Regions from separate parts of the Pseudarthrobacter sp. NPDC059871 genome, predicted to be linked through region 1. Evidence: riboswitches for the same ligand, from Rfam matches in the RefSeq annotation. Region 1 holds a riboswitch; each other region holds the start of a gene.
What was found. A riboswitch is a leader RNA that binds a small molecule or an ion and turns the genes downstream of it on or off. The one in region 1 is predicted to bind S-adenosylmethionine.

Region 1 (7,650 bases):
GGCTGTGGGCGATGGTGGTGATCAGCAGTTCCTGGGCGCCCGTGGCGTGCTGCAGGGACCGCAGTTGGTCGGCCACCTGCGCCGGGCCGCCCACGAACCGCGTCTCCACCCGGTCCCGGATGAGGTCCGGAGCCCCCGTTTCGGGTGCGGCTGACAGCGCATCCAGGCGGCCGCCGTCACGGGGCGCAGGGTAGGGAATGGCGCCGTGGCCGGTGCGGATGCTGTGCACCCAGGCGGCGTAACCGGCGCCAAGGGTGCGGGCGGACTCCCCGCCGTCAGCCACCAGGACATCCGCGGAGACGGTGACGTATGGCTCCGCCAGCGCGGCCGACGGCTTGAAATGGGTCCGGTATTCTGCCACCGAATCCAGCACTGTGGCAGGGGAGACGTGGTAGTTCGCCCCAAACGGCAGGCCGAGTTTCCCTGCCAGCCGGGCGCTGGGACCGGCCGTTGAGCCATGGATCCAGAACTGGGGCGTGGTGCCCCGTGCCGGAGTTACCGTGATCTCCTCGCCGTGCCGGGTCCGGTAGCCGCCGGTGAAGAACCCGATCACGTCCTGGACGTCGCTTTCGAAGTTGTCCGCGTCGCCGGGTTCGCGGCCCAGGAGTTCGGCCTGGAGGCGGAATTTCCGCGGGAGGACGGAATTGAAGAGCCGCCGAGCCGCCGGGACCAGGAGCCCGTCCACCACCCGGGCTCCCTCGTCCGGCTGCGCCGCAGCGACCGCGCCCGCGGCGTGCGCGGGGCCGTCCGCATGCGTAGCACCCGCAGCGGAGCCGTGGGCGGCGGCGGGCTCCGGCGTCGTCCGTCCCGCATCCGTTGAATCCGCGGCCGGCGTGCTGGGCTGCCCCGACCGTCCGAACCCCAGGTCCAGCCGGTCCGGGTACAGGGCCGCGAGGGTGCCGATGTTCTCCGCCACCTGCAGCGGCCGGTAGTTGCCCAGGATGGTGGCGGCGGTGCCCACACGGATGGTCCGGGTGGCCGCCGCAACCAGGGCCGAGAGCACGTGCGGGGCGGAACCGGCGACGCCGGGGTTCAGGTGGTGCTCGGCCAGCCAGAAGCGGTGGTAGCCAAGGTCCTCTGCGGCTACAGCAAGGTCAATGCTGTTGCGCAGCGCGTCGCCGGCCGACTGCCCGGCAGGGACTGGACTGAGATCGAGTACTGACAGGGGGACGGGGGAAGCGGTAGGCATGGCATGACCCTACGAGCCGGCCCACCCTGTCCCAAGCGGCCCTGTCACCGGGCTCAACCGGGGGAAACAGGCCGTCACGGAGCCCGTTTCCGATGCTGGGCAAAAGTGCAAAGATGACGCCAAAAGCCGCTGTTTGACGCGGGATTTCCTGCGTTGACGCCGCGCGACAACCGCGTTTGTCAACGCATTGGGCCGGCTCCTACATTCAAGCCATAGGTCAAGAGTCAGCACGCCAAGGACCGGCTGGTGCTGCGGCAACCCTCAGGCATTTTGTGGCGGGGTGCTCCGGAAACAGACCTGGCCGCACCGCGGCAAGTGAATGTCGTCCCGGCCGCGCTGCGGCCCTGAAGAAGGAAACCATGGCTTCAACACCTGTCCCTGAACTGCGCTCCAAAATCGTTGCGCTCGAGCTCGACGGCGACGGCGCCCACCCGGCCGCGTGGCGCCGCGCGTCCCACCTTCCCGGCGCCCTCCTGGGCGGCGGCCGGATCCGGGAAACCGCCCAGGCCGCGGATATCGCAGGCTTCCACCTGGCCACCTTCCGCGATTCCCGCGTCCTGGATGCCGGCAGCACCGGCATCGCCGGCCGGATCGACGCCGTGCAGCGTGCGGCCTTCGCGGCCCCGCTGACCCGGTCCCTTGGACTGGTCCCCGAGGCGGGAACGCTGTTTACCGAGCCGTTCCATGTGGCCACGCAGCTGGCCAGCCTGGACTATTCCTCCCACGGCCGGGCCGGCTGGCTGGTCAGCGCCGCCAACGAACCCGCCGAGGCACGGTCCGTGGGCCGCCAGGCACTCGCCGAAGCCGATGTCCTGGCCGAGGCAGCAGACGTGGTGGAGGCCGGCCGCCGGCTCTGGGATTCCTGGGAGGACGGCGCTGTCATCCGGGACGCAGCCACCGGCCGTTACCTGGACCGGGACAAGCTCCACTACGCCGACTTCGACGGTGACAGATTCTCCGTGAAGGGCCCGTCCATCATTCCCCGGCCGCTGCAGGGGCAGCTGGTGGTCTTCGCACCGGCGGACCTGATCCCTGCCGTCGAAGCGGACGTGGCGCTCGCCGCCGCCGGTTCGGTGGACGGACTGGCAGCCGCGGCGGTGGCTGCAGCAGCGGCCGGAACCCCGCGCACCCTGGTGGAGCTCGACGTCGTCCTCGACTCCCGCGGCCAGTCCGCGGCGGAGCGCCTCGCGGAGCTTGATGCGTACGAACCCTGGCAGGGCGGCGCCCGGTACGCCGGCAATGCGGCAGGGCTCGTCGAGCTGCTGGTTGAACTCTTCCGCGCAGCAGACGGGGTCCGGCTCCACCCGGCCGTCCTGGACATCGACCTGCCCGAACTCGCCGCCCAGGTCCTGCCGGAACTGCACCGCGCCGGTGTGGCCGCGCCGCGCACCGGAACCACCCTGCGCGAAACCTTCGGCCTTCCCCGCCCCGCCAACCGCTACGCCGCGGCCTGAAAGAGAGCATCATGAGCACGCACCACCGCACCGCCGGCAACGGCCAGATCCAGTTTGGCGTCTTCTTCCAGGGCGTCAACCACACCACCGTCTGGAAGACCCCGGAGAGCGGTTCCCAAACCGACTTCGAATCCTTCCGCCGGGTGGCCCAGACGGCGGAGCGCGGCCTTTTCACCGCGTTCTTCCTCGGTGAGGGACTCCGCCTGCGCGAGCACCTGGGCCGGATCCACGACCTCGATGTCGCCGGCCGCCCCGATGCCCAGACGGCCCTCGCGGCCCTGGCCGCCGTCACCACCAACATCGGCCTGGTGGCCACCCAGAACACCACCTACAACGACCCCGCAGACCTGGCGCACCGCCTGGCCAGCCTGGACCTGCTCTCTGGCGGGCGGGCGGCCTGGAATATCGTCACCACGGACAACGCCTGGACCGGTGCCAACTTCCGGCGCGGCGGGTTCCTCAAGCACGAGGACCGCTATATCCGGGCCGAGGCCTTCGTCCAGACGGCCAAAGCGATCTGGGATTCCTGGGCCGACGGCGCAATCGCCGGGTCCCGGGATGCCGGGCGCTGGCTCGAGGAAGGCAGCATCACTCCGGTCCGGCGCACGGACGCAAGTTTCGACGTCGAGATCACCGGCCGCCTGCCGCGCTCCTCCCAGCACCACCCGGTTCTCTTCCAGGCCGGCGACTCGCCGGACGGGCGGGACTTCGCCGTCCGGAACGCCGACGTGATCTTCTCCCGGCATGCCGAGCTTGAGGATGCCAAGAGGTTCCGCGAGGACATCGTGGCGCGCACCCTTAAGGCCGGCCGCCCCGCGGACGACGTCAAGATCTTCCCCGGCCAGGAGTTCATCCTCGGCGCCACCGAGGCCGAGGCCGAGGAGAAGCACCAGTGGGTCCGCGAACAGCAGGTGGGCCCGGAGACCGCCATCGCGTACCTGGAGCAGTTCTGGGGCCGGACCCTCACCGGGTACGACCCCGACGGGCCGCTTCCCGAAACGGACCCCATTGTGGACGTCACCAACCCCACCCGCGGCAACGCCTTCCACGGCGCAAGCGCCAAGGAACTCGCAGCCCAGTGGCGCGCCGAGGCCAAGGACAAGGGCCAGTCCATCCGCCAGTTCGTCGCCGCGCGGTCCCGGCTCAACGGCCGTGGCCTGGTGGGATCCTACGACGGCATCGCCGACAAGCTCGCCGAATATGCCCACACCGGAGCCGTGGACGGCTTCAACATCACCCCCTGGATTGTTCCCGGTGGGCTGGACGACATCGTCAACGAACTGGTCCCGCGCCTGCAGGACCGCGGCGTGTACCGCACCGAATACGAAGGCACCAACCTCCGCGAAAACCTGGGCCTCCGCGCCCCACTGACCCGCCGCGCATCCCTGCACTCCGGCCGTAACGGCGCCGGCCTGACCGAAAGCGAAAACGTCGCATGACCCGCCCCAACCAGCCCCGCAGCAACCAGCCCCGCACCCTGCCCGCCGGTCCCTTTCGCCGGCCGACCGCCGTCGTCGGCCTTCTTGGAACCGCAGCGCTGCTGCTCTCGGCCTGCGGCGGCGGGGCCGACGCCGGCACGCAGCAAAGCGCCGACGCCACCCCGGTGTCCGGCGGGAACCTGAACTTTGCCCTGTCCGTGGACCGCGGCTGCATTGATCCGCAGCAGGTGGGCAACAACGATGCCATCGCGATCGCCCGGCAGACCGTGGCGTCACTGACCTCGCAGGACCCGAAGTCCGGCGAAATCGTGCCCTGGCTGGCAGAGAAATTCGAATCCAACGCCGATGCCACCAGCTTCACCTTTACGCTCCGGACCGGCGCCACCTTCGCGGACGGCACGGCCATTGACGCTGCATCCGTGAAGACCAACTTCGAAGCGATCAAGGCACTGGGGGCCAAGGCGAGCCTGGGTTCCACGTACCTTAGCGACGTCAGCGCCATCACCGTCAAGGACCCGCAGACCGTTGTGGTGGACTTCAGCAAGCCCAACGCCCAGTTCCTGCAGGCCACCTCCACCTTCACGCTGGGCCTGCTTTCGCCGTCGTCAGCGTCCCTGTCCGAGGCGGACCGCTGCGCCGGGAAGTTCTCCGGCTCCGGCCCGTTCAGCGTCAAGAGCTACACGGTGGACAAGGAAGCGGTGCTGGAACGCCGCGCCGGCTACAGCTGGCCGGCCGCTACCAACACCAACACGGGCGAGGCCTACCTGGATACGGTCACGTTCAAGATCATCCCCGAGGCCGGCAACCGCACCGGCAGCCTGCAGTCCGGCCAGATCGACGCGACGGCGGCCATCTCCGCGGCGGACATCACCCTCTTCAACGGCAATGGCTTCTGGAACGAAACCCGGGCCAACCCCGGCGTCGTCTACAACCTGTACCCGAACGAGTCCACGCCCAAGCTCAAGGAAACAGCTGTCCGCCAGGCGATCTCCAAGGCCATCAACCGCGAGGAAATCACCACCACGCTGCTGACCGAAAAGGACCAGCCCGCCAAGGGCGTGCTGTCCCACACCACCCCGTACTTCAAGGACTTCAGCGGGCTGCTGGGCCATGATCCCGACGGCGCGAAGAAGCTTCTGGAGGACGCCGGCTGGAAGGAAGGGGCGGACGGGGTCCGGGAAAAGAACGGCGAGAAGCTCGCCTTCAAGGTCACCTACTGGCAGTCGCCCAAGGAAGTCCTGGAACTGGTCCAGCAGCAGCTTAAGGCCGTGGGCGTGGACCTGCAGCTGAAGTTCACCACCATCGCCGACGTCACCGCCGCGCAGGCCACCAAGGATTACGACTTCTCCTACGGCAACCTGACCCGCAGCGACCCGGACGTGCTGCGCACCGTCTTCGCTTCCACCACTGCCCGCGGCGGCAGCAACCTGCGCGAGAAGCTTCCTGTGGACGACACCCTGGGCGAGCAGGCAGCCGCACTGGACAAGGACGCCCGCCAGAAACTGGTGGACCAGGGGCAGGAAACCCTGATCAAGGACGCCCACTCCATCCCCATCTATGAACTGTCCACCACCATTTCCGCCAACGAAAAGGTCCACGGCCTGGCGTTTGAAGCCTCCAGCCGCCTGGACTTCTACGACGCCTGGCTGTCCCAGTGATCCGCTACGTCGGACGGCGGCTGCTGCAGGGGGCGTTCGTCCTCTGGGCCGCGTACACCGTGTCCTTCCTGATCCTCTACCTCCTTCCCGGGGACGCCGTGAGCATCATGGCCAGCGGGGACGAACAGAACTCGGTGGACCCGGCGCTGGTAGCCAAGCTGCGCAGCGAGTACGGGCTGGACCGGCCGCTGCACGAGCAGTACGTGATAGCGCTGTTCAAGGCCCTGCAGCTGGACTTCGGGGTGTCCATCAAGAACGGTGTGGCCGCCACCCAGGCAGTGGGGGAAGTCCTGCCCGAAACCATCAAGCTCGCGGCGGCCGGGTTTGCGCTGGCCGTGCTGCTGGGCAGTGCACTGGCTATCGCGGCCTCGTTCAGCCGCAACCGCTGGGTCCGCCAGCTGGTGGCCTCGCTGCCGCCGCTGGGCATCGCGGTGCCGACGTTCTGGATCGGGCTGCTGCTCCTGCAGTTCTTTTCCTTCCGGCTCCGGCTGTTCCCTGCACTGGGGAACGACGGCGCCCAGAGCCTGGTGCTTCCCGCGCTGACCCTGGCGATCCCCACCTCGGCGGTGATTGCCCAGCTGCTGATCCGCAGCCTGCACCAGACCCTCGGTGAACCGTACATTGAGCAGATCCGGGCCAAGGGCGCCAGCGACGCGCTGATCCACTTCGGGCACGCCCTGCGCAACGCGGCCATTCCCACCCTGACCATGCTGGGCATCCTGGTCGGAAACCTGCTGGCCGGGGCCGTGGTCAGCGAAACGGTTTTCTCCCGCACGGGAATTGGCCGGCTCACCGTCACCGCCGTCAACAGCCGTGACATCCCGGTGGTCCAGACGCTCGTGGTGCTGGCCGCCGCCATCTTCGTGATCACCAGCCTGATCGTTGACCTGATCTACCCGCTTGTGGACCCCCGCATCAACACCGCGGCCAGGGCCACCGCCTAGGAGGCATCATGTCGCAGCAACTTCTCCGGGACAGCCCGGGACCGGCAGCGGACGCACCAGACCCCGGAAGGGATGAGGTGCGGGACCCGCTGCCCGCCGCCGGGCGGACAACCGCACCCGCCGCCGTCGGACGCGGGACTGCAGGACCCCCTGCGGTTGTGCGGCTTGCCCGCACGGGGAGGGTCCTGCTCAAGAGCCCGGGACTGGTCCTGGCCGTCCTGGTCATCGCCGTGGTGATCCTGTGGGCCGTGATTCCGGGGGCGTTCACGCACTGGCCGCCGGACACCGGCGTTCCGTCGGCCCGGCTAAAACCGCCGTCCGCCGAACACTGGTTCGGGACGGACAGCCTGGGCCGGGACCTGTTCTCCCGGGTGGTGCACGGCTCAGCGACATCGCTGGCGGCCACAGCCGTTGCGGTGGCAGTGGGGCTGGTGGCAGGTTCGCTGCTCGGCCTGCTCGCAGGGTTCCTGCGCGGATGGGTGGACGACGCCATCATGCGCGTCATGGACGTCCTGCTCGCCATCCCCAGCCTGCTGCTGTCGCTGGCGCTCATCACGGTGTTGGGCTTCGGCACGGTGAACATCGCCATCGCGGTGGGCATCGCCAGCGTGGCCAACTTCGCCCGTATCATGCGCGCCGAATCCCTCCGCGTGGGATCGGCGGTCTACGTTGAGGCGGCCCGGTCCTCCGGCGTCCGCTGGCACGGCATCCTGCTCCGGCATGTCCTGCCGAACGCCGCCGGGCCGGTGCTGGCGCTGTCCGCCCTGGAATTCGGGATGGCAGTGCTGTCCATCTCCTCGCTGAGCTTCCTCGGCTTCGGCGCCCCGCCGCCGGCCGCCGAATGGGGTTCACTGGTGGCCGGCGGACGCGACTACCTGGTGGCCGCATGGTGGCTGGTGACGCTGCCCGGCCTGGTGATCGCCGCCGTGGTCCTCTCCACCAACCGCATCTCGCACGCTTTCCAGG
Region 2 (7,650 bases), on a different contig from region 1:
GCTTGGGCCCACCCCGAACCACGTGCGGCCTCCTTCAGCTGATTCCCTGCGGGTACCGTCCGAATTTACCGCATGCACCCGGGTGCGGGCTTCCGGCTGTCAGTCGTCGAGGCAGGGAGCTGCGCCGGCAGTTCCCGGGGTGTTCGGTGCCCAGTGGGGGTAGGTCCTGGTGTCGTTGGCAGGCACCCATCGGCCGGCATCCACTACGTAGTCCCAGCCGAGCCCGTCGCGTCGGAGCTTTTCAATGCCTGCGAGGAGCCGCTGGGCATCTTCGAGCCGGGAGCCGACTCCGAAGCTTGCCCGCAGCGATCCCGATGGCAGGCCCAGGCGCTTCAGCAGCGGGTGGGCGCAGAATCGGCCATCACGGAGTCCCACACCGTGTTCGGCGGACAGGTAGGCGGCTACCAGGCCGGCATCGTAACCCGCCACCGAGAAGTTCACCACCCCGATGGTGTCCTTGTCAGGATCGGTGTCCTTGAAGATCTGGTGCACGGTGACGCCGTCGATCGCCTGCAGGCCTTCCACCAGGTAGGAACGGATGGCCGACTCGTGGGCGTGCCAGCGGTCCTGGTCCAGGCTCGCGATAACCTGCGTTGCCCGCGCCAGGGTAGCCGCACCCAGCACGTTGGGGGAGCCGCCCTCGTGGCGGGCCGGGCCGCTGGCCCAGCTGACGCCGTCGAGCTTTGCTTCCTTAACGGCGCCACCGCCGGCGAGGTGTGGAGTTCCAGCGTCGAGCCAGTCCGGGCGGCCCACCAGGACGCCGGCGCCAAAGGGCGCGTAGAGCTTGTGCCCGGAGAAGGCAAGGTAGTCGACGTCGTCGGCGCTGATGTCCACGCGGCGGTGCGGCGCCAGCTGGGCGGCGTCCACCACAATGCGGGCACCGTGCCGGTGGGCGAGGGCGGCAAGCTCCCGGATGGGTAGGATTTCGCCGGTGACGTTCGAGGCGCCGGTGACCGCCAGCAGGTTGACCCCGCCCTGCTCAAGCTCGGCACGCACGGACTGGATGGTCCCGGCGATCGTGTCGGCGGCAACGATGCTCCGGTGGGGGACACCCTGCCACGGCAGCAGGTTGGCGTGGTGTTCGATGTCCAGGTACAGGACGTCACCGGCGGGCTTGCCCTCCGTGCCGGGGAGGCAACCGGCGAGCAGATTCAGGGAATCGGTGGTGTTCCGGGTGAAGATGACGGAATCGTCGGGGCGGCCGCCGACGAACTCGCGGACGATGTTGCGCGCGTTCTCGTAAACGGAAGTGCTGATCTGCGATGCGTAACCCGCGCCGCGGTGGACGCTGGCGTAGAACGGCAGGATCTCATTGAGGTAGGCCGACACCACGGTCAGCGCAGGCGCGGAAGCCCCGTAGTCAAGGTTGGCGTAGCGTACGTGGCCGCCGGAGATCAACGGGGCCAGGATTTCAGCGCCGGTAACTGCGGAAAGCGGACGTCCGGCCGCGGCCAGGCGTTCATCCGAAACGCTTTCGGCGGCGATGGCGTTAATGGGGGAGTCGACGGCAGTAGTCATGGAGACCTCACTTCAGGACTGGACTCCGGCAGTGCTGGAATCCGCGCTTGCCGCATCCGCTCCGGACCGGCCTGGTCGTCACCCGGGGCACCCCACCGCGAATGGAGGGTTGCCGGCCAGCAAACCGGGGTTTAGCGCTGGCACTCGTGACCTGGATAAAACCATAGAACATGTGGCGGCCCGGTCTGAAGCCGGGAGGATTGTTAAGGGTTTTGTTACGCGCGGCCCCGAATCGGGCTTTCTTCGAAGATTACGACGGCGGGCGCCCCCTTTTGGAGGCGCCCGCCGTCGATTGTTCGGAAGGAGGCCGGCCTACAGGAGGTCGTCCAGGCCGGGGTTCAGCCGGTGCAGCACTTCGGTATGGAGGATGGAATTGGTGGCCAGGGCGTTCCCGCCGAAGGGGCCGTCCTCGCCCTCGAGGGAGGTGAAGCGGCCGCCGGCCTCCACCACGATGGGCACGAGGGCGGCCATGTCATAGAGGTTCAGTTCGGGCTCGCAGGCGATGTCCACCGACCCTTCGGCCACCATGCAGTAGGACCAGAAATCACCGTAGGCGCGCGTGCGCCAGACGTCCTCGGTCAGGCCCAGGAAGTCGTCAAGGTTGCCGCGTTCCTTCCAGCCACCCAGGCTGGAATAGGACAGTGAAGCGTCGGACAGGGTGGAAACGTCCGAGACCCGGAGCCGGGTGGCCGATGCAAGGGAACGGCCCATGTAAGCCCCCATGCCTTTGGCTGCCCACCACCGCTTACCCAGGGCGGGTGCACTGACGACGCCGACTACCGGCTCGCCCTCATCGACCAGGGCAATGAGCGTAGCCCAGACGGGAACGCCGCGGACGAAGTTCTTGGTGCCGTCGATGGGATCGATGATCCACCGCCGTGAGCCGTGGCCGGTGCTGCCGAACTCCTCGCCCAGCACGGCGTCGCGGGGGCGGGAGCGTGAGAGCTGGCCGCGGATGGCTTCCTCGGCGGCTTTGTCCGCATCGGTGACCGGCGTCAGGTCGGGCTTGGTCTCCACGTGGAGGTCCTGTGCCTTGAAGCGGCTCATGGTCTGGTCGTCCACGGAATCGGCCAGGACATGGGCCAGGCGCAGGTCGTCGTTATAGGTCGAAGCGGGTTGGATCATGGTTCCAAACTACCGTCTGGCGCCGGTTCTGCCGGGAGGTCGGCCGTGCCGGTTGGCGCTGTCAGCTGATGGTGCCGAGCTCCTTGGCCTCCTGGGCTTCCATCCTGGGATCGGCGCCGAGGAGCCGGCGGAGCGAAGCCAGGCGTGCTTCACCGGTGGGTCCTGCGTGTCCGCCGGCCACCCAGGCGTCGAGCCCGCAGTTGACGGCAGTGGCGGTGTGCTTGCAGCCGCGTTCGCAATCGTCTGTGCCCGGCGAAAGATCCGGGAACGACCTCAGGATCCGGTCCGGATCCACATGGGCGAGGCCAAATGACCGGATGCCCGGGGTGTCGATGATCCAGCTGCCGGGAGGGGAGTCGGCCAGGCGCAGGGCAAGGGCCGAAGACGACGTGTGCCGGCCCCGTCCGGTTACCGCATTCACACCGCCGGTGGCCCGTTCCGCGCCGGTCAGGGCGTTCACCATGGTGGATTTACCGACGCCGGAGTGCCCGAGCATTACGGTGACCTTGCCTCCCAGGTGTGCCCTGAGCCCGGCAACGGCGTCACTGTCCAGCCGGGCCGACAAACCGTCATCGGAGCGGGCGTCGATCCCTGACGCCTCCAGGTCGGCGGTCCGGCTGATGATGACCGGGAAGTCAAGGTGCGTGTAGTTGGCCAGGAACTCGCCGGGATCCTTCACGTCCGCCTTGGTGACCAGCAGGATCGGCTCGATGCCGGCGTCGTACGCTGCCACGAGGGCGCGGTCGATGAATCCTGTGCGGGGTTCGGGGTTTGCTGCTGCCACCACTACTACCAGCTGGTCGGCGTTGGCCACGACGGCACGTTCAATGGGGTCAGTGTCGTCTGCACTGCGGCGCAGGAGGGTGGTGCGGTCCTGGATTTTGACGAGCCTCGCCAGGGTGTTGGGGGCCCCGGACACGTCGCCGACGAGGGAGACGAAATCGCCGGCAACCACCGGGTTCCGGCGCAGCTCCCGCGCCCGCGCGGCAATGACTGTCCGTTCGTCGCCGGAGTCTTCGTCAACGACGGCGGTGTAGCGTCCGCGGTCCACCGTGATGATGCGGCCTGTTACGGCGTCGTCATGGCTGGGGCGGTCCTTCGTGCGCGGCCGGGTGCCCTTCTTGTTGGGCCGGATCCGGACGTCGGATTCGTCCCAGGAGTCAGTCCTCCGCGGCACCGGCGGAACCTCCCGCACCGTTTTCGGAGCCTTGAGTGGCCGGGGCCGGGCCCTGCTGTGCGAGCATGCCCGTCCACAACCGCGGGAAGTCCGGCATGGTTTTTGCCGTCGTCGCGATGTCCTCCACCTGGACGCCCTCGACGGCGAGGCCGAGGATTGCCCCGGCAGTGGCCATGCGGTGGTCGGCATAGCTGTGGACAACGCCGGAATGCAGCTTCGCCGGGCGGATGACCAGGCCGTCGCTGGTTTCCTCTGCGTCGCCGCCCAAGCGGTTGATCTCGGTGACCAGTGCGGCGAGCCTGTCCGTTTCATGCCCCCGAAGGTGGGCGATGCCGCTCAGGCGGGACGGGCCGGTGGCCAGGGCACAGAGTGCGGCAACTGTTGGTGCCAGTTCGCTGGTGTCGGCGAAATCCGCCCCCTTGATCTCGGAACCGCCCCGGACCGTCAACACCCCGTCCAGTAGTGTCACTTCTGCACCCATCCGGGCCAGGATGCTGCGCCACAGGTCGCCTACCTGCTGCGTCTGCTCCGGCCAACCGGGGATCCTGACTGTTCCACCGGACGCGAGGGCGGCGGCCAGGAACGGACCTGCATTGGAAAGGTCCTGCTCGATCTGCTGGTCGAAGGCACGGATGGGCCCCGGTGCAACAATCCAGTGATTGGGAACGGAATCGTCCACCTGCACGCCGGCGCCGCGGAGTACGGCCACCGTCATGTTGATGTGGTCGAGGCTGGGCACAGGCTTGCCAACGTGCTCCAGGTGCAGGCCTTCGGTAAACCGCGCACCGACCAGCAGGAGTGCGGAGACGAACTGCGAGGAGGCGCTGGCGTCGATGACCAGATGCCCGCCGCGGACTTCTCCGGTCCCTTCGACGACGAACGGCAGCGACGCGGGGGTGCCGCCGTCTTCCGCCGAGACATTGACGCCAAGGGCTTTCAGGGCCTCGATGATTGTCCCCATGGGGCGCTTCCGCGCGTGCGGGTCGCCGTCGAACGTGCTGGTACCGCTGCGCAGCGCCGCGAGGGGTGGAACGAAGCGCATGACGGTGCCGGCAAGGCCGCAGTCGATGCGGACGGCGGTGCCCGCTGCAGCCCCCTGCCGTTCAGGTTCCAGGTGCCGCATCGGTACCACCTCAAGGTCGGGGCCGAACGCGCCGTCCCCGGGAACCTCGGTAATCGTGGCGCCCAACTGGCGCAGCGCCTCGATCATCAGGACGGAATCCCTGGAATGCAGGGGCGCCCGCAACCGCGACGGCCCGTCAGCCAGGGCAGCCAGGACAAGATACCTGTTGGTCAGGGACTTGGAGCCGGGAACGGTGACGGTGGCATCTACGGGACGGTCTGCGTAGGGTGCAGGCCAGTGGGGGACAGTCGTTCCGGAATCATTCCGGGCAGCGGCTGCAGCGATCATGTCCTTTAGGCCCCCGTAGCCTGCTCCACGGCGCGGCGCACGGCCTTGTCGGCCTTGGTCAGCTTCTTGTTCGTGGTCTTGCGCGCATCCGCGGCGAGGTGGGCGGCACCCTTGCGGGCGTCGGCAGCCAGGTGCTCCGCGCGCCACGCCAGTCCGGGCCTGCCTGCGGTGTCAACGGAAGCCAGCAGTGCGCCGCCGCTGAGCGACAGGTTCTTGAGCAGCTGGCCCCGGCGGGCTTCACGGCCTTCCTTGCTGCTGATGTCCGCACTGCGCCATTCAACGAAGGTGTTGAGCAGCGAGACCACCGTCAGGACGGTGGCGGAAAGCCGGGAGAACTTGCCCAGTCCGAAGAGCACTCCCGCGCCTACCTGGGTTCCTCCGATGACCCGGGCGAGCGTCTTCTCGTCCGTTTGGAAGGGCAGGGACGCCGCCGCCTTGCGGAGCAGGGGTGACAACTGCTGGGCAGTGTCGTCGGCGTTCTTAAGCTTGTCCAATCCTGCAATGACGAAGCTGGAAGCCAGCATGGGGCGGGCGAGCGTGCGGACAAAGGACATGGATTTCCTCCTGGCTGGACGAACCGCATCGGCAGCGGCATCAGTCCGTTCTAGTCTTGCACTTTTGGGGAATATTTGCCCAAGGCAGGCGGTTATGGCTCTTGGGCCCGCACAGGGGGTTGGGCCCGAAAGCAAGCAGCAAAACGGGACACCGGACAGAGAGCGGAGTTGGGCCTTGGCGAGGGTGTTGGACGGAGTTGGTGCTCCAGGGCCGGTGGCACTGGACCTGGTATCGGACGCGTTGCCGGAGTATGGCAGCGCCGGGCCGAGGAGCCTGACAGTAGACTTGAAGGCAATGAGTACCTTGGATCCGGCCGTCTCGGCCATGTATGAAGCGTCCGGCGCTGAAGCTAAGGGCGGAAAAGTTGCAGTGCCGGCAGACGGCGGGGAAACCCGGGCCGTACCCACCGGCGATTCGGGCGGCAACGGCCTGGACGTTTCCACCGAATCGGTGGAGGACCGCAGGCTCCGGTTTGAGCGTGACGCCATGCAGTACGTCGATCAGCTCTACTCCGCGGCCATGCGCATGGCCCGCAACCCGTCCGACGCCGAAGACCTGGTGCAGGAGGCCTACACCAAAGCGTTTTCGGCCTTCCACCAGTACAAGCCGGGAACGAACCTGAAAGCCTGGCTGTACCGGATTCTGACGAACACCTACATCAATCTGTACCGCAAGCGGCAGCGCGAACCCCTTCAGTCCAACTCGGACACCATCGAAGACTGGCAGTTGGCCCGCGCCGAATCGCACACCTCAAGCGGACTCCGTTCCGCTGAGGCCGAGGCGTTGGACCACCTTCCGGACTCCGACGTCAAACGCGCCCTGCAGGCCATTCCCGAGGAGTTCCGGCTGGCCGTGTACTTCGCGGATGTGGAGGGGTTCGCGTACAAGGAAATTTCCGACATCATGAACACCCCCATCGGAACGGTGATGTCCCGGCTGCACCGCGGCCGGAAGATGTTGCGGGACATGCTTGCGGAGTACGCCGCAGAGCGCGGATTCAAGACGGGCGTGGAATCGCAGGCCGCGGCCGACACCAAACAACAGGAGAGCAGGAAATGAGCGACTGCCAGGGATTGGGCGATTGCGACGACACCCGGATGCAACGCATCTATGAGTACCTCGATGGTGCGCTGACCCGTGAGGACATCACGGAGATCAAGACCCACCTCGACGAATGTCCGGAATGCACGGAGCAGTATGACCTTGAGTGCGTCATCCGGAACATGGTGAAGCGCTCCTGCACCGAAGCGGCCCCGGACAACCTCAAGAACGCCATCCTGGACCGCATCCACGCCATCAGGCCCGTGGACGCCTAGAACAGGACGCGGCGGTGCGCTGACCACGCGCCGCGACGGCAACCCGCTCGGAACGGGATACTTTGGGTGCGGGAAGCAGCAGCAAGTTTAAACAGTGAAAGACCCCGGAAGCCGATTGGCGTCCGGGGTCTTTCACTTGAACCGTGATACCTGGCTGTTGCCTAGGTGTTGGGGCGCTTCCCGTGGTTCGCGCCGCCACGCTTACGGTCACGACGCTTGCGTGCACGCTTGCTCATAGCTGGCCTCCTTACTTTCGGTACTCAAAAGAGCTGCCCTCCAGTCTCCCACATGATCAGACCCGCCGCGAACCGGCATCACCGCATGACCTGCAGCTGGACCAGGCGGGTGTGGCCGCTGCTAGCGCGCCAGGGAGTTCAGGACGGCGATCCTGGCTTGCTCCAGCACAGTGCGGACCGTCTCCAAGGCCACGGGGCTCAGCGGCTCCTTGCCCGCCTTCAGCCGCAGCTCCCGCCGGAGATCGTCGCGGAATACCTGCAGCATCATTTCCGCTTCCTTCAGCGCCCGGGTTCCCTCGGCCGGTGTCCGTC
Region 3 (7,650 bases), on a different contig from region 1:
CGGGTGCCGCAGTTGGCGCAGGCGATGTCTTTCAGGCCGTTTTCCGCCGGGCGGCCCTTCTTTTCCTCATACTCTTCTTCGAGGTGGTCCGCGCGGTACCGCTTGTGGCAGGACAGGCACTCCACCAGGGGGTCGGAGAAGACATCAACGTGGCCGGACGCTTCCCAAACCTGCTTGGGGAGGATGACGGAGGAGTCCAGGCCCACCACGTCTTCGCGGCCGCGGACCATGGACTGCCACCACTGGCGCTTGATGTTTTCCTTCAGTTCGGCGCCGAGGGGCCCGTAGTCCCAGGCTGAACGCGAACCTCCGTAGATCTCACCGGCCTGGAACACGAAGCCCCTCCGTTTGGAGAGGGAAATGACCTGGTCGAGGACGGATTTTGCTGCCATGGGGGTAACTCCAATTTCTACAGGGCCGCTGGGTGCGGTCCGCGGTTTTCAGGCCACGCACGGCACCGGATGTGGGGCACGTCCGGTGCCCTGGCGGGCGGATGAAGGGATGCGTGAAAGCTGCGTTTCCTAGCCTACCGGCCGCCGTCCGCGGAGCGCGCCCCGCGGCCACGGCAGTGTTGCCAGGATGATGGCCGCCAGGGTCAGGATGGTGCCCAGGACGGTGGGAAGGGCCACCACGCTGCCCGGTGCCGGCACGAAGATGTCCAGGGCCAGCGAACCCATCAGCTGCCCGGCGATCATGCCCAGCCCGGTGACCAGGACGCCGAGGGTCCGGACCAGGAGGGCGCCCAGGCCGATGAACACGCATCCCATGGGTCCGCCCAGGTAGTACCACCACTCCGCGGGCAGCGGGTTTGCGGGTCCCGCCACCACCACCTTGATGGCCAGCACCGTCCACAGGACCAGGCAGCCGGCGATGAAGTTGACCAGCGTGGCGGCGATCGGGGTGCCGTAGTGAACGGTTGCGGTGCCGTTCATCGCCTGCTGGAAACTCATCAGGAAGCCCGCTGCCACGGGCAGCAGGAGGGGCAGCAGCAGCGCGGCAGCCCCGCCGGAGCCGGATGTGGCGAAGCGCGGTGATACGGCCCAGGCGACGGCGGCGATGGTGAGGATGCAGCCGACAATCCGGATGCCGGTGACGGATTTCTTGCCCGCGGGGCCCAGGCCCAGCCGGTCCACCAGCAGGCCGCTGACCGTCTGTCCCGTCACGGTGGCGACCGTGAAGAGCGCCACGCCCAGGATGCCGACAGTGAAGGTCTGGGCAAACACGAACAGCGCGCCGATGCCGCCGGCCAGGACATAGGCGGGCGGGAACGCCCGGCTGCGGACGGCGGGAATGATCCGGGCAAGGCCGGCCCGGCCACGCGGCAGCAGCAGCGAGATGAGGATCATGACCAGCAGCCCTGTGCTGAAGCTCACCACCGCGGCGCTGATGCCGTCGTCCAGCCGGGCACCCAGGGCGCCGTTGATCCGGCCCTGGACGGGAATGGCAAGGCCTGCGCCCACCGCCAGCGGCAGGCCTGCGAGTACGGGCAGGCGGGAGGTGGAGGTCATTGGATCCACCTTACGTCAGGCATTATTGCTCTATGAGCATCCCCGTTGACGACGTCCCCATCCGCGACTCCATGATCCGGCTGGGCCAGCTGCTGAAGCTTGCCAACCTTGTGGAGGACGGCGTGGAAGCGGCGGAGCTGATCAAGAACGGGCTGGTGAAGGTCAACGGCGAAATTGACGACCGCCGAGGCCGCCAGCTGCACAACGGCGACACCGTCACCGTGAACGGCCAGACCGTGCGGGTGGTCGCGCCGGAGGCCTAAGACCCCCGGCGCCCTGTGTGCTGTACTCCGCCTGCTGTACCCCGCCGGCGGAAAAAGGGCGTGGCTCCCGGGCCGCCGCCCGTCGTCGTACGCCCTATTTCTTCAGGACCTCGTGGGTGAGGAATTCGCCCACGTGGCCAATTTCCTGCTGGTTGATGCCGTGCCACATTCCTGTGTAGAGCACCTTGGTGAGCTTGACGTGCTTGCGCACCCAGCCCATGGTGTAGTCGATCTTGTCCTCGGTGATCACAGGGTCCTGCTGGTCCCGGCCCCAGAACATGGGCACGGTGCCGTCCAGCTCGGCATCCTTGAACGTGGGGTCGTCGCCGGCGTCCACCACGAACCCTGAAAGTCCGACGACGGCTGCGAAGTCCGCGGGCCGCTGCCGCAGGAGGGTGGTGGCCATGGCCATGCCCATGGAGAAGCCGAGCAGGGACACCGAGGGGTGCCCTTCCCTGATGGTGTCGATCCAGTCCAGGACGTACGCCGAGGCCTTCTTGACCCGGTCCAGCGAATAGTCGATCGAGGCCGTCAGCGGGAACCAGGTAAAGCCCGGGCCCGTGGCGATCGGGGCACGGACGGAGGCGACCGCGAACCCGCCGGGCAGGAGATCCGCGAGGCTCAGCAGGTCCTGCTCGTTGGCGCCGTATCCGTGCAGGAGCACCAGCAGGGGTTTACCGTCCCGCTCGCCTTCAGGGTGCGACCACAGGACGACGGGGGCAGGAAATACTTCGGCTTCAGTCATGGTTTCCATTCTTACAGTTACCCGAAAGTAACAACCTACGTTCGCGTAGGCAGCGAGGCGGAAGGCAGGATAGGACCCGTGACTGACGCAAGCCCCCTCCACAGCCCCATCACGGACACCGGCTCCCACCCCTGGACCCGGTACGTGGCCATGGGCGACTCCTTTACCGAGGGCATCGGCGATCCCGAACCCTCAAGTCCCGGCGGCTACCGTGGCTGGGCCGACCGCGTGGCCGAAGAACTGGGCCGGACGCTGCCCGACTTCGCCTACGCCAACCTGGCCGTCCGCGGCCGGTTGCTCCAGCAGATCGTCGACCAGCAACTCGCCCCGGCGCTGGCGCTCAAGCCCGACCTGGTGACGCTCTCCGCAGGCGGCAACGACCTGATCCGCCCCGGCGGAGACCCCGACGCCCTGGCCGAAAAGCTGGATTCCGTGGTGCAGATCCTGTCCATGGGCGGAGCCACCGTGGTGCTGTTCAACGGTCCCGACACCGGATCCTCGGTGCTGGGAAGGATCCGCAGCAAGGTGGCCATCTACAACGAGAACCTGCGGACCGTCGCGGCACGGCACGACGCCGTGATTGCGGACATGTGGTCCCTGCGGCAGCTCAGCGACCCCCAGATGTGGGACCAGGACCGCCTCCACTTCTCTCCGCTGGGCCACCACACCATCGCAGCAATGGTGCTCGAGTCCCTGAACGTGAAGCACACGCTCGAACCCCGCCACCCCAAACCACTGCCGCCGAGCACCTGGCGAGAGGCCCGCAGCGGTGACCTCGTCTGGGCCCGCGAGTACTTTGTGCCGTGGGTGCTGCGGCGGCTGCGCCACCAGTCCTCGGGCGACGGCATCACGGCCAAGCGTCCGACGCCGGGTCCGGCCTTTGGGCCGGGCGTTCCCCTGGGTTCGGGGGAAGGTCCGCTTGGGACGGCCGACGCAGTGCGGCGCTGAGCTGGTCTGGTCTGGTCTGGGGCAGCGTGCCGGTGACCGCCGGAACGGCATGCGGCCCGTGACCGTTAAGCTGGAAAGACCCACTCGAGAGGCGCAGCACCGTGAGTAACCTGTTTTTCTGGATCATCATCCTGTCATTCGTGATCCCGATGGCCATGCGCATGTACCGGAAATCGGTGGCCAAGCGGAACCACGACCAGAGCTTTCCCGGCCGGTACCCCGAGCAGTTCCCCGGCGCCGGCCAATATCCCGGCAGCCAGAACCCGGGCGGCCAGTTCCCCGGGTCGGCCGGGCCGCAGAGCAGGCAGCCGCGCGATGGCTACACCCAGCAGGACTACTACTCGGGCGGTTTCCGGCAGATCGGGCAGCAGGCACCGAACGTTCCACAGCCCGGGCCCTACCAGTACGGCCAGCCGCCGGTCCCTGGCCAGGGCGGGCAGCCTTTCGGCCAGCCGCCGTACGGGGAGCAGCAGTTCAACCAGGCTCCCTACAACCAGCCCCAGCCCGGCCAGCAGCAGCCCGGGTACCCCGCGCCGGAACAGCCGGCAGCGCCCGCCACTCCCCCGCCGCCGTCGGCCCCGCAGGGATTCCGGGCCCGGAAACTCGCGGAACTGGACCAGAAGTACAGCAACGGCGATATGTCGATGGAGGACTACATGGCCCGCCGCAGCGAAATCATGAACGGCTAGCCTGGGCCGCAGAAACCCTTAGGGGCCCCGGGCGTCGTCACGTTCTGGAGATCATCGATCAGAGGCTTGTTCGCGCAACCCGGCCCTTGAGAGTTCGGATCCGCGGACAAGCCTCTGTTTCTGTGCAGGCCGTGCTGCTAGGCCAGGAACTCCGACCGGAGCTGGGCTCCCAGCTGGCCGATTTCGGTCAGGAAGCCGTCGTGGCCGATAGGCGCCTGGATGAGGTGGACCTCAACGTCGCCGGGAAGGGCCTGGGCCAACTCGTAAGACTGGGACGGGAAGTAGAGCCGGTCCGATTCCACGGCTGCCACGAAAAACCGGGCACTGGTCCGGGCGAGGGTAGCGGCCAGGCTTCCCCGGCCGCGGCAGACGTCGTGGCTCATGAGCGCCTCGGTGAGGGCGATGTAGCTGTTCGCGTCGAAGCGCCGGACGAGCTTGCTGCCCTGGTGGTCCAGGTAGCTCTCCACCTGGTACCGGCCCCTGCCGGCGAGGACTCCGCCCTGCAGGGGCGACTCCGAAGCCTGGGCTTCCCGGCCGAAGCGGTGCTCCAGCTCGGCGGCCGACCTGTAGGTGATGTGGGCAATGCGGCGGGCGAGCGCCAGGCCGTCCTCGGGGCAGGGACCGCCGTAGTAGTCGCCGTCGTTGAAGTTCGGGTCCTGGCGGATGGCCAGGGTCTGGGCCTGGGCGAACGCGATCTGTTCGGCCGTGCTGGCCGCTCCCACCGCGATGACGGCGCAGCGCTGCACCCGTTCGGGGAAAGTGACGGCCCATTCCAGCGCCCGGGCGCCGCCCATGGAGCCGCCCAGCACCGCGTACCAGCTGCTGATGCCCAGCTGGTCCGCCAGGCGGGCTTCAGCTTCCGTGCTGTCCCGGAGCGTCACCAGGGGGAACCGGGAGCCCCACGGCTTGCCGTCGGGGCCGGGCGATGACGGCCCGGTGGAGCCGTAACAGCCGCCCACAATGTTGATGGAGACCACAAAGAAGCGGTCCGTATCCACGGGGGCGCCGGGTCCGGCAAGGTGCTCCCACCAGCCTTCCTCATCGGTGTCCCCGCGGGTCACGTGCGTGCTGCCGGTCAGGGCGTGCTCCACCAGGATGGCGTTGCTGCCATCGGCGTTCAGCGTCCCCCACGTTTCGTACGCCAGGGTGACGTCGGGCAGGAATCCGCCGCCCTCGAGCTGCAGCCCCCCGATGGAGGCATAGCGGACAATTCCGTGTTCGGGTGCGGTTGTACGGGCGACGGTAACCGTCATGGCAAGACCTCTTCTACGCGCTTGCCCGCCGTCGTTTACCGGCAGGCCAGGTCTTCACCCGGGGCACCCCGCCGCGGAAGGAGGGTTGCCGGCCAGCAAGCCGGGGCTGTCACTGGCACTCATGACCTGGTTCGAGTGTACGAAACACCCCCCGCTGATGGCCAAGCATGTGACTGGTTGTGACTTGCCGGTCCGCGCTGCTTTTCCCCGACGGCAGCCCGGCGGAAGGGAGGCCGGCCGCCTGGCCGGCCTCCCGCCGTCGTACGTCTTCGGCTTAGCCGGCCGCTCCCTTGGCGGCGCGGAAGCCCGCCTTAAGGTCTGCCAGGATGTCATCGATGTGCTCGATGCCCACGGACAGCCGCACCAGGCCAGGCGTGACGCCGGCAACCGCCTGCTGTTCCGGGGTCAGCTGGCTGTGGGTGGTGGAGGCAGGGTGGATCACCAGGGAACGGACGTCGCCGATGTTGGCAACGTGGGAGTGCAGTTCCAGGGCATCGACGAACCGCTGCCCCGCTTCGGCTCCTCCGGCAAGGTTGAAGGCGACGACGGCGCCCGTCCCCTTGGGCCCGTACTTGCGGCCGCGCTCGTACCAGGGGCTGGACGGCAGGCCCGCGTAGGCAACCGATTCAACGTCGTCCCGGCCTTCCAGCCACTGGGCCACTTCGGTGGCGTTGGCCACATGGCGTTCCACGCGCAGGCTCAGCGTTTCCAGGCCCTGGGCAATCAGGAACGCGTTGAACGGCGAAACGGCCGAGCCGAGGTCGCGAAGGAGCTGGACCCGCGCCTTGAGGATGTAGGACAGGTTTGCGCCGAGGAGGCCGTTTTCCCCGAGGTCCCTGCCATAGACCAATCCGTTGTAGGTGGGGTCCGGGGTGTTGAAACCCGGGAACCGATCCGGGTCCTTGCTGAAGTCGAATTTGCCCGAATCCACGATGACGCCGGCGATCGCCGCTCCGTGCCCGCCGAGATACTTGGTGGCGGAGTGGACCACGATGTCGGCTCCCCATTCCAGGGGACGGATCAGGTATGGCGTGGAAAGGGTGTTGTCCACGATCAGGGGCACACCGGCCTGGTGCGCCACCCCGGAAATGCCTTCGATGTCCAGGACGTCCTGGCGCGGGTTGGAGACCACCTCGCCGAAGAACAGCTTGGTGTTGGGCTGCACGGCGTCCCGCCACTGGTCCAGGTTGTCCGGGTCCGCCACGAACGTCACGGTGATGCCGAACTTCTTCAGCGTGTGGGCGAACAGGTTGTAGGTTCCGCCGTACAGGCTGGGGCTGGCCACGATGTGGTCGCCCGCCTCTGCGATGTTCAGGATGGCGAAGGTCTCCGCGGCCTGGCCGGAGCTGAGCAGCAAGGCACCGAGTCCCCCTTCGAGGCTGGCGATGCGCTGCTCAACGGCCTCCTGCGTGGGGTTGCCGATGCGGGTGTAGATGGGGGCCAGTTCCGCCAGGGCGAACCGGTTGGCCGCACTCTCGGCGCTGGGGAAGACAAACGAGGTGGTCTGGTAGATGGGCAGTGCCCGGGCGCCGGTAACGCCGTCGGGCTCCTGGCCGGCGTGGATCTGGCGGGTTTCGAAGGACCAACCGTTGGACATTCAAGGCTCCTTTGACATGGGCCCGGCATGCTGAGAGCACCGCGGGCCGCGCTTGCCGCCCGGCCGTTGCCGGACAACCAGGTCCTCACCCGGGGCACCCCACCGCGGATGGAGGGTTGCCGGCCAGCGAGCCGGGGCTTGGCGCTGGCACTCATGACCTGCGCCCAGTGTAGGAACACCTTGGCGGCGGCGGACAGGATTGTGACGAACATGGTCCTGCACGCCAGTTCCGGGCTGAAAACTGAACCCTGCTGAAATGGAAAATTCGAGTAAGGCAAGCCTAAGCTGAGAGCCCGATCACAAAGTGCCAAGATGATGGCATGCGCATGGATCACGTCTCTTACGCCTGTGAACACGATGGCCTCGCGGCCACAACCGAACGAATTGCATCTGCCCTCGGCGTTGAGGCAGTGAAAGGCGGGGTACATCCCCGGTTCGGTACCCGGAATATGATCATCCCGCTCGCGGGCCACAAGTACCTCGAAGTCGTTGAGGTCCTGGACCACCCCGCCTCTGACAAGGCCCCCTTCGGTCAGGCCGTACGGGCCCGTTCGGCGGCGGGCGGCGGCTGGATGGGCTGGTGCGTCGAAGTGGACGACCTCGCCCCCTTCGAGGAGCGCCTCGGGCGCTCGGCCGTCAACGGCAAC
Region 4 (7,650 bases), on a different contig from region 1:
GCACGGCGGCCGGTTCCAAGCTGTGGGGCGCCATGATGGAACGCCCGGCGGCCCTGGAAATCGACGGCTACGACCCCGCCACGGAGCTTGCGTGGAGCGTGGTGGTACGCGGCGATACCCAGGTCATTGAGGACCAGGCGGAAATGGATGCCGTGGACGGCCTGGGGCTGGAGCCCTGGCAGCCGGGTGAAAAATCAAATTACATCAGGCTCAACGCCAAGGCCCTGACGGGCCGCCGGTTCAAGGTGAACCGGCCGGACATCTGGAACACCCGGCTGCAGGACCGCAGGCGCGCTGCATTCGAGTAGCCGGCAACGGTGCCGCTAGGAGCGGTTTGCCGTCAGGGAAAGCTGCTTTTCCAGCCCCGAGAGCAAGATGGTGATGCCCTGGTCGAGTTCCTCGGAACCGTCATAGTCCGCCAGGGCCGGCGCCAACGCCCGGAGCCGGGGAAATTCCTTCGCAGGCAGCCGATGCAGGCCCAGCCGGAGCAATGCCTCATTCTCGTCCGGGTCAACGATGTACTCCTGCAGCTCGTTGAGGAGATGGCCGTAAAGGAAACCGTAGTAGGCCCGGTAGACGTGGAGTGCGTCGGAGGGTCCGAAGCCCGCAGTAATCAGCAGGGAGAGGATTTGCTCGAGCGGCCGGAGGGTGCCCAGGGGGCGCATTCCCAGCGGCGTGGACAGCGGCCTCGTGACAAGCAGGGGCACCACGTTCGGGTGCTGGAGTGCCAGCAGCCGAAGGTTGTGGGCAATCGTGCGGAGTTGTTCCTTCCAGTCAGGGTCCTCTGGATGGATTGAAAGATCATCCAGTACCAGCTCCGCCACACCGTCAAGCAGAGCCGCACGGTTTTCTGCGTACCGGTACAGGCTCATGGGGTCGCGCCCCAGTTCCTGCCCGAGCCTGCGCATGGTGAGCGCTTCGACGCCGTCGGAATCGACTAGCTCAAGGGCCTTGGACAGCACCAGCTCCCGGCTTAGGCGCGGTTTAGACCGTGCCCCCGCGTCAGGCCTGCGGTTCACTGGGGAAGCCATGTGTACGTCCTTGCGTTGAGATCGCCCGAACCTGGCGGCTGCCGCACCGTTGTTGAGGGGCATTGCTTGTTATGTAGTCTACGGGTAAAGTCTACATTGTAGACGAAGGCATCGACCCGGCTGAGAAACTTCTATTTTCCACAGGGGCCCAGTCACACTCCATCGCCCCGTGCAGGGCGTGGGAGGCCCGCCGCTATAGCCGAATGGCGACACCATGCACTTAGCGAAGGGAAGCCGTCATGGCCAATTCGCAGTTTGATCTGTTCCTCCAGGAAGCCACCTACCTCGACGACGCCACAGAACATGGCCTTAACCGTGACCGCCTGTTCGGGCTGTACACCAGCTGGTGCTTCATCAACCAGCACTCCCCGGGAGCGGAACCGCAGTTCTGGGCAGCCATGAAGCACCGGATCAACCCGCGGCACAACCGCCTGCGGATGAAAGGCCCGGCCGCTGCCGACTACATCGTCGCCAGCTATCCCGGCCTCATCTAGCGAACGAAACAAGATGCTGTGGCACCGCGGGTGCCACAGCATCTTTCATTTAGGCCCCTCAGCAAAACCATCCGCCGGGCTGCAGCTATCTCGCAGCCGCACGGCACAATCGAGGGATGAATACTCCCAGTCCCGGGCCCGCCGGCGATCCAGAAGAACTGCTTCACGGCGTGGGCGTCCGGCTTCTCCATGACGGTGATGGCCATGCCCTGGCAGAGGCCTATACCCGGAACCGGGAGCACCTCTCACCGTGGGAACCCCAGCGGCCGGAGGAGTTTTATACCGCCCGGCGCCAGCTGGAGCTCATCCAAGCCAAGCTTGGGCAGCTGGCGTTGGGGACAGAAGTTCCCTGGGTTCTTACCGAGGGTTCCGGCAGCCCGTCGGCCGGCCAGCGCATCGTCGGAACCATCACCCTCACCGGAATTGTCCGGGGTCCGTTCCTCAGCGCCAACCTCGGTTACTGGGTGGACCACGGCCTCCTGGGGCGGGGGGTCGGCACGGCGGCTGTCAGGTTCGCGGCAGGCTACGCGCACAGGGAGCTTGGCCTGCACCGTATCCAGGCCGCCACCCTGCTGCACAACGCGGCGTCGCGGCGCATCCTGGGCCGGGCAGGGTTCCGGGAGATCGGGGTTGCCCCGGAGTACCTGCAGATCGCCGGAACATGGCAGGACCACCTGCTGCACCAGCTCATCCTGCCGCACGGACAGTGACCGTGGGCGGCCACGCCAGGCTCCCGAACAGGTCCTAGGTGGGAATGATCCTGAAGAGGAACTTCGTCCGGACCATCGCCCACAGGAGCCCGAGGACCACGGCATAGGCGGCGGTGTTAAGCAGAACGTTCTCCTGCTGCAGCGCGGGGATGTTGGCCACCACGGCGATCAGCACCACGTGCATGATGAACACGTAGAGGGTGGCGCGCCCCAGGGGAATCAGGAACCATCCCAGCACCCGCTCGATGGGTTTCCAGTACGCCGTCAGGAGCGCGTAGGCAGCCACCACCAGGATCAGCACGTTGAGCAGCCGGCCCGGAGCCAGATAGGTGCGGGCAAACAGTGCGTCGTACATGGCCCGGTACGTCGTGTCCGGAATCAGGGCCAGGCGGACGTCGAAGCCGTTGGCCAGGTAGGGGTTACCCCAGGACAGGAACGCGAAGAGCAGCGCGACGGCGGTGCATGCCGCTACCAGCCACGTCCTCGCAGACAGCCACGCCACGATGGTCCGCCGGTGGTAGCCCGCCACGAGCCCGATGACGAACAGCACCTGCCATACAAGCAGCGGGAACGAATCCTCGAACTGCGACGGCAGGAGCCGAAAGCGCGTGATGGAGCCGACGGCGTAGAGTCCGAGCGTCGCGGCCAGCACCCAGAGGGCCTTCCCGCGGCTGAGCGCGGCGAGGATCAGCGGGCTGACCAGCAGCAGCACCACGTACAGGCCCATGACGTTGAACTGCCAGGGGCCGAACTGCAGCAGGAGGACGGCAGGAAGAATCTGCGGCGGCACCGGGAACTGGAAGAGGGATTCCATCCCCGCGTACAGGTCGTAGGTGCGGCCGGCACCCTGGTGGCCGGCCCCGCCGGTCCCCTGGTCCACGAACGTGGTGAGGGCTTCGGTCCGGAAAATGGGGAGGAGCGAAACCAGGAACACGCCCACCAGGACCACCAGCGCCGTCAGGTACAGCTTGCCGGCCCGGCGGGACGTCAGGTCCAGCACCGTGCCAAAGTCCTCGCGCACCCGGGGGCCGTAGACCATGCCCACCACCAGCCCGGAAAACAGCACGAACAGTTCGGCGCCGCTGACGAACCCCACAGCTTCCTGGGTCAGCAGCTGGAACAGCGACGTCATGCCCAGGTGGTTGACCACCACGAAGACGATGGCCATGCCGCGGAGCAGGTCAACCCGCGAATCCCGCTTGGAGGGATCGGCGTAACCCAGGCGGTAGCGGCGTTCACCCTGCGGGGAACCTGCCACAGTGCCACCAGCAGGAGGATCAGCGCCACGCCCACCGTCCAGGCTGCGGCGCCCGTCAGGGTGTTGGCCCGGACATAGCTGCCGCCGGCGCCTACCTCCGTGACGGGTCCGGTCACCATTGACGAATCCTTCAGCTGCGCGTGGGCAGCCTCCGCCACGGCGGAATTGCCGGTCAGCAGCCAGCTGATGCTTGCCACTCCGGTGTCCCGGGTGCTGGTCCGTTCGTCCCACACCACCAGCGCAGTCTTCTGGAACTGGGCGGACGTGGCGGCTCCCACCACCTGGTCGAACCAGCCGGCCTTGACGTCCACCTCGGAGGCGCCCCCGGAGGAGGGGCTGTAGAACGCGGCGGTCTGCAGTACGAACGGTTTAGCACGCCCGGCCGAATAGTCGTTGTAGAAGTTTTCCCCGCCGGAGGCTGTGAGCATCTCCTGCAGCTCGCCCGGCCGGGGCACCGTGTTCACCGCCGCCCCGCCGGCCGTATCGTCGTGGAAGGCGGTCAGGCCCACCCAGTCCACGGCGTCATCGCCGGGATAGTACGGTTCGTAGGCGCTGTCGGCCCCGTCCCAGGTCCCGTCACCGTTGGTGTCGAGCAACGCGAAGCCCTCACTGCCGGGCGTGGGCGCGTTCCGGCTACGGGCGAAGGGATAGTCCTTGCCAAGGTACGGCTCCCACACCATCAGCGGGCCGCCGTCGGACTTCTTGAAGGCAGCGGACACCGCACGGAAGGCGTTCCGGTACGCGCCGGGCTGCTGGCCCCATTCCACCCAGCTGGCATTCATATCCGGGGCGAAACGAATGAGCACCTGCCCGGTAAAACCGGACGTCAGCCGCCGCACTTCGCCGGCAAAGGAAGCCGCCGCAGCGTCATCTATCTGGTCCAGGGGCACGCTGGGCTTCACGGTGAATATCGCGTGCGAGCCCTGCAGTGACGCCTGCTCCAGGAAGCCCCGGAGGTTGTTCTGCTCCGACGGGCGGTACGGCAGGGCGAGGTCGTGCCCGTAGGCTGCGGGGGAAGCGCCAAGCCGTTCGGCGAAACCGGCAGCGGAATCCTCACCCCATTCCAGCATTGCCCCGAACAGGGGTTTTCCCTCATCCGGGCTGAGGTCAGCCGCGCGGGCGGCACCTGCGGGCAGCACCACGGCACACGCTGCCAGCAGCAGGACGGCAAGGAATGTCCACCCCCTCGACGCGCCCGCGCGGAACGGACTGACCGAAGGCTTGGTGCGTCGTCGCGCGGATGTACGCGTGCTCATGGAACCCCCCGGTGCCGAAGACCTGGTGGGGCGGCGGCCCCACCTGTACTTTATCGGTCGCGGCCTGCCGGGAAAGCATGCAGGAAGCGTTGTAGAACCCGTCCACCTGCGGCAATGCCGTCGTCGGGCGCTTCCGCGAAAGGGCTCCGCACCCCTGTGACCCTGTGTTTCCGGTTCAGTTACGGAAGATGACGACGGCGGCGGTGCGGCTCCCGGCGGCAGGTGTTACGTTTTTGGGGAGTAATGAGTACCGGCACCAAGCCCTGACTGGCCGGTCGGCAACCCTCCTCCCACGGCGGGGTGCCTCAGGTGAATACTCGGCATATCGACCGATTCGAGCTGCAAGCGTGAGAGAAGGAGATCCGTCATGTCTGACGCACCTGTCCCCGAAGAGAAACTGTCCTACCGCCTGATCAGCGGCCCGGACGACCGCGCCTTTTGCGAGCGGATCTCGGCCGCCTTGGCGGAAGGGTATGTGCTGCACGGCAGCCCGGCAGCGACCTTCAACGGCAGCAGCGTCATCGTGGCCCAGGCAGTGGTGCTCCCGGCAGCCATCGCCTCCGCGGATGCCGCCGTCGCCACCGCCGTGGACAGCCTCGAATCCGCTACTGAAGAAACCGAATTCGACGGCGAGGGCCACGCATGAGCTACGCAGGAGACCTGACACCCCAGGAGGCCTGGGCCAAGCTGGAGCAGGGCGCCATCCTGGTGGACGTCCGCACGGAGGGCGAATGGGCGCACATTGGCATCCCGGACACCAAGGCCACGGACAACGATCCCCTGTTCATCCAGTGGACGTTCCCGGGCGGCATTCCCAACCCGGACTTCATTACAGACCTGGAGCAGCAGGGCCCGGAGAACCGCGGCACCGAACTGCTGTTCCTGTGCCGCTCCGGGCAGCGCTCCATCGCGGCGGCCACGGCGGCAACCCAGGCGGGTTTCACCTCCTACAACGTCCTGGAAGGCTTCGAAGGCGAACCGGACCGTTACGGCGAACGCACCGTCAACGGCTGGAAGAACCGCGGCCTGCCCACCAACCTCGGAAAGAACTAAGTGACCTTCAACGAAGACGCCGCCGGCTGGAGCCCTGACACCCAGGCCGTCCGCGGCGGGCTGGACCGCACCAACTTCCAGGAAACGTCCGAAGCGATATTCCTCAACTCCGGGTTCGTATACGAATCCGCTGCCGCTGCCGAGCGCGCCTTCACCGGCGAGGACGAACGCTTCGTCTACTCCCGCTACGGCAACCCCTCGGTGGCCACGTTCCAGGAACGCCTCCGCCTGCTGGAGGGCACCGAGGCATGTTTTGCGACGGCGTCCGGAATGTCCGCCGTCTTCACGGCCCTCGGTGCGCTGCTGGCTGCCGGGGACCGCGTGGTTGCTGCCCGGTCGCTGTTCGGCTCCTGCTTTGTGATCCTGAACGAGATCCTGCCCCGCTGGGGCGTGGAGACAGTCTTCGTCGACGGCCCGGACCTGGAGCAGTGGCGGTCCGCGCTGTCCGAGCCCACCACCGCTGTCTTCTTCGAATCCCCGTCCAACCCCATGCAGGAAATCGTGGACATCGCCGCGGTCAGCGAACTGGCGCACGCGGCGGGTGCCACCGTCGTCGTCGACAACGTGTTCGCCACTCCCCTGCTGCAGCGCTGCGGACAGCTCGGCGCCGACGTGATCGTCTATTCCGGCACGAAGCACATCGATGGCCAGGGCCGGGTTCTCGGCGGTGCCATCCTGGGCACCAAGGAATTCATTGACGGTCCCGTGAAGCAACTGATGCGCCACACCGGGCCCGCCCTGTCCGCGTTCAACGCCTGGGTGCTCACCAAGGGCCTGGAGACCATGGGCCTGCGCGTCAGCCACTCCTCGGCCACCGCCCTGCGGCTCGCCGAATGGCTGGAACAGCAGCCCGCCGTCAGTTGGGTCAAGTACCCGCTCCTGAAGTCACACCCGCAGTATGGGCTCGCCGCCAAGCAGATGAAGGCCGGCGGCACGGTGCTCACGCTTGAACTGGCGCCCTCGGGCGGGCGCTCCGGCAAGGAGGCCGCGTTCGCGCTGCTGGACGCGCTGCGGATCATCGACATTTCCAACAACCTGGGCGATTCCAAGTCCCTCATCACGCACCCGGCCACCACCACGCACCGGGCCATGGGTCCGGAGGGCAGGGCCGCGATCGGCCTGACCGACGGCGTGGTGCGCCTGTCCGTGGGGCTTGAGGACGCCGAGGACCTCATCGGCGACCTGGAACAGGCCCTCAAGCAGATCTAGGGTGATTCCGCTGCGGCGGCGCTGGTCCGGACACGGACGGCGTCGCGGGCGGAAGGCCTGCCGTGTTTTGATGGCGGGCCGCCCGGCAGTGCGGTCTAGGACTGCCGCACCCGCAGCAGTTCGGGAACATTGTCCACTTCCGAAGGATCCAGGGTGTCGCGCATGGTCACCCTGACCGCGTGTTTCACCACTGCGCCGAAGCCGAAGTCCTCGGGCTGGCCTGTCAGTGCCTTCTCCCGCACCTGCCGCTGCTCCGCCGAGCCCGTGCCGCGGGCAATGATGTCCTCCACGCCCTGCCGTGCCAGTGCCAACTCGCCCTGCTCGTCCAGCACCGGGGCGAGGTAATCCACCAGCGACCGGACCACGTCCGCGGCGCGGGCCGGACGGAAGTTGCCAAAGTCCAGCAACTCGCCCGTGAGCCCTGAGTTGCTCGCCTGCCACGATGCCATCCGCAGCAGGACCGTGGGGACCGGAGCCGGGTCCACGCCGTCGCGCCACTCCCTGCTGGCGGACTCCACCAGGGCCCGCACCAGGCAGCCGATCAGTGCGGCGTCGTCGGCGCGCAGGCAGACGTCCGCTACCCGGACCTCTACGGTGGGGTGGTTCCGCGAGAGCCGGGCGTCGAAATACAGCATGCCT

Region 2: linked by a shared signal. The riboswitch ahead of ACFV4R_RS01235 (aminotransferase class V-fold PLP-dependent enzyme) and the one ahead of ACFV4R_RS03765 (LLM class flavin-dependent oxidoreductase) in region 1 are both predicted to bind S-adenosylmethionine.
Region 3: linked by a shared signal. The riboswitch ahead of ACFV4R_RS16885 (homoserine O-acetyltransferase) and the one ahead of ACFV4R_RS03765 (LLM class flavin-dependent oxidoreductase) in region 1 are both predicted to bind S-adenosylmethionine.
Region 4: linked by a shared signal. The riboswitch ahead of ACFV4R_RS08570 (DUF1737 domain-containing protein) and the one ahead of ACFV4R_RS03765 (LLM class flavin-dependent oxidoreductase) in region 1 are both predicted to bind S-adenosylmethionine.

What each region holds. Positions count from the first base shown of each region.
Region 1 covers NZ_JBHWJV010000002.1:214,906-222,555, forward strand. The annotation lists gene ACFV4R_RS03760 (LLM class flavin-dependent oxidoreductase) at 1-1,189, opposite strand, end outside; SAM riboswitch class IV at 1,405-1,513, shown strand; gene ACFV4R_RS03765 (LLM class flavin-dependent oxidoreductase) at 1,549-2,643, shown strand; gene ACFV4R_RS03770 (NtaA/DmoA family FMN-dependent monooxygenase) at 2,655-4,082, shown strand; gene ACFV4R_RS03775 (ABC transporter substrate-binding protein) at 4,079-5,740, shown strand; gene ACFV4R_RS03780 (ABC transporter permease) at 5,737-6,684, shown strand; gene ACFV4R_RS03785 (ABC transporter permease) at 6,693-7,650, shown strand, end outside.
Region 2 covers NZ_JBHWJV010000001.1:280,560-288,209, forward strand. The annotation lists gene ACFV4R_RS01230 (class I SAM-dependent methyltransferase) at 1-22, opposite strand, end outside; gene ACFV4R_RS01235 (aminotransferase class V-fold PLP-dependent enzyme) at 100-1,518, opposite strand; SAM riboswitch class IV at 1,557-1,670, opposite strand; gene hisN (histidinol-phosphatase) at 1,831-2,643, opposite strand; gene ACFV4R_RS01245 (ribosome small subunit-dependent GTPase A) at 2,705-3,820, opposite strand; gene aroA (3-phosphoshikimate 1-carboxyvinyltransferase) at 3,804-5,231, opposite strand; gene ACFV4R_RS01255 (DoxX family protein) at 5,237-5,785, opposite strand; gene ACFV4R_RS01260 (sigma-70 family RNA polymerase sigma factor) at 6,081-6,845, shown strand; gene rsrA (mycothiol system anti-sigma-R factor) at 6,842-7,102, shown strand; gene ACFV4R_RS01270 (50S ribosomal protein bL37) at 7,264-7,338, opposite strand; gene ACFV4R_RS01275 (PadR family transcriptional regulator) at 7,460-7,650, opposite strand, start outside.
Region 3 covers NZ_JBHWJV010000013.1:541-8,190, reverse strand. The annotation lists gene ACFV4R_RS16915 (glycine--tRNA ligase) at 1-392, opposite strand, end outside; gene ACFV4R_RS16910 (DMT family transporter) at 522-1,508, opposite strand; gene ACFV4R_RS16905 (RNA-binding S4 domain-containing protein) at 1,541-1,771, shown strand; gene ACFV4R_RS16900 (alpha/beta hydrolase) at 1,866-2,516, opposite strand; gene ACFV4R_RS16895 (SGNH/GDSL hydrolase family protein) at 2,595-3,464, shown strand; gene ACFV4R_RS16890 (hypothetical protein) at 3,566-4,153, shown strand; gene ACFV4R_RS16885 (homoserine O-acetyltransferase) at 4,291-5,406, opposite strand; SAM riboswitch class IV at 5,419-5,533, opposite strand; gene ACFV4R_RS16880 (bifunctional o-acetylhomoserine/o-acetylserine sulfhydrylase) at 5,681-7,003, opposite strand; SAM riboswitch class IV at 7,047-7,162, opposite strand; gene ACFV4R_RS16875 (VOC family protein) at 7,324-7,650, shown strand, end outside.
Region 4 covers NZ_JBHWJV010000005.1:76,250-83,899, reverse strand. The annotation lists gene ACFV4R_RS08595 (pyridoxamine 5'-phosphate oxidase family protein) at 1-308, shown strand, start outside; gene ACFV4R_RS08590 (TetR/AcrR family transcriptional regulator C-terminal domain-containing protein) at 324-1,031, opposite strand; gene ACFV4R_RS08585 (hypothetical protein) at 1,271-1,525, shown strand; gene ACFV4R_RS08580 (GNAT family N-acetyltransferase) at 1,642-2,235, shown strand; partial or broken gene opgC (OpgC domain-containing protein) at 2,270-4,749, opposite strand; SAM riboswitch class IV at 4,989-5,103, shown strand; gene ACFV4R_RS08570 (DUF1737 domain-containing protein) at 5,117-5,395, shown strand; gene ACFV4R_RS08565 (rhodanese-like domain-containing protein) at 5,392-5,802, shown strand; gene ACFV4R_RS08560 (O-succinylhomoserine sulfhydrylase) at 5,803-7,011, shown strand; gene ACFV4R_RS08555 (glutamate--cysteine ligase) at 7,107-7,650, opposite strand, start outside.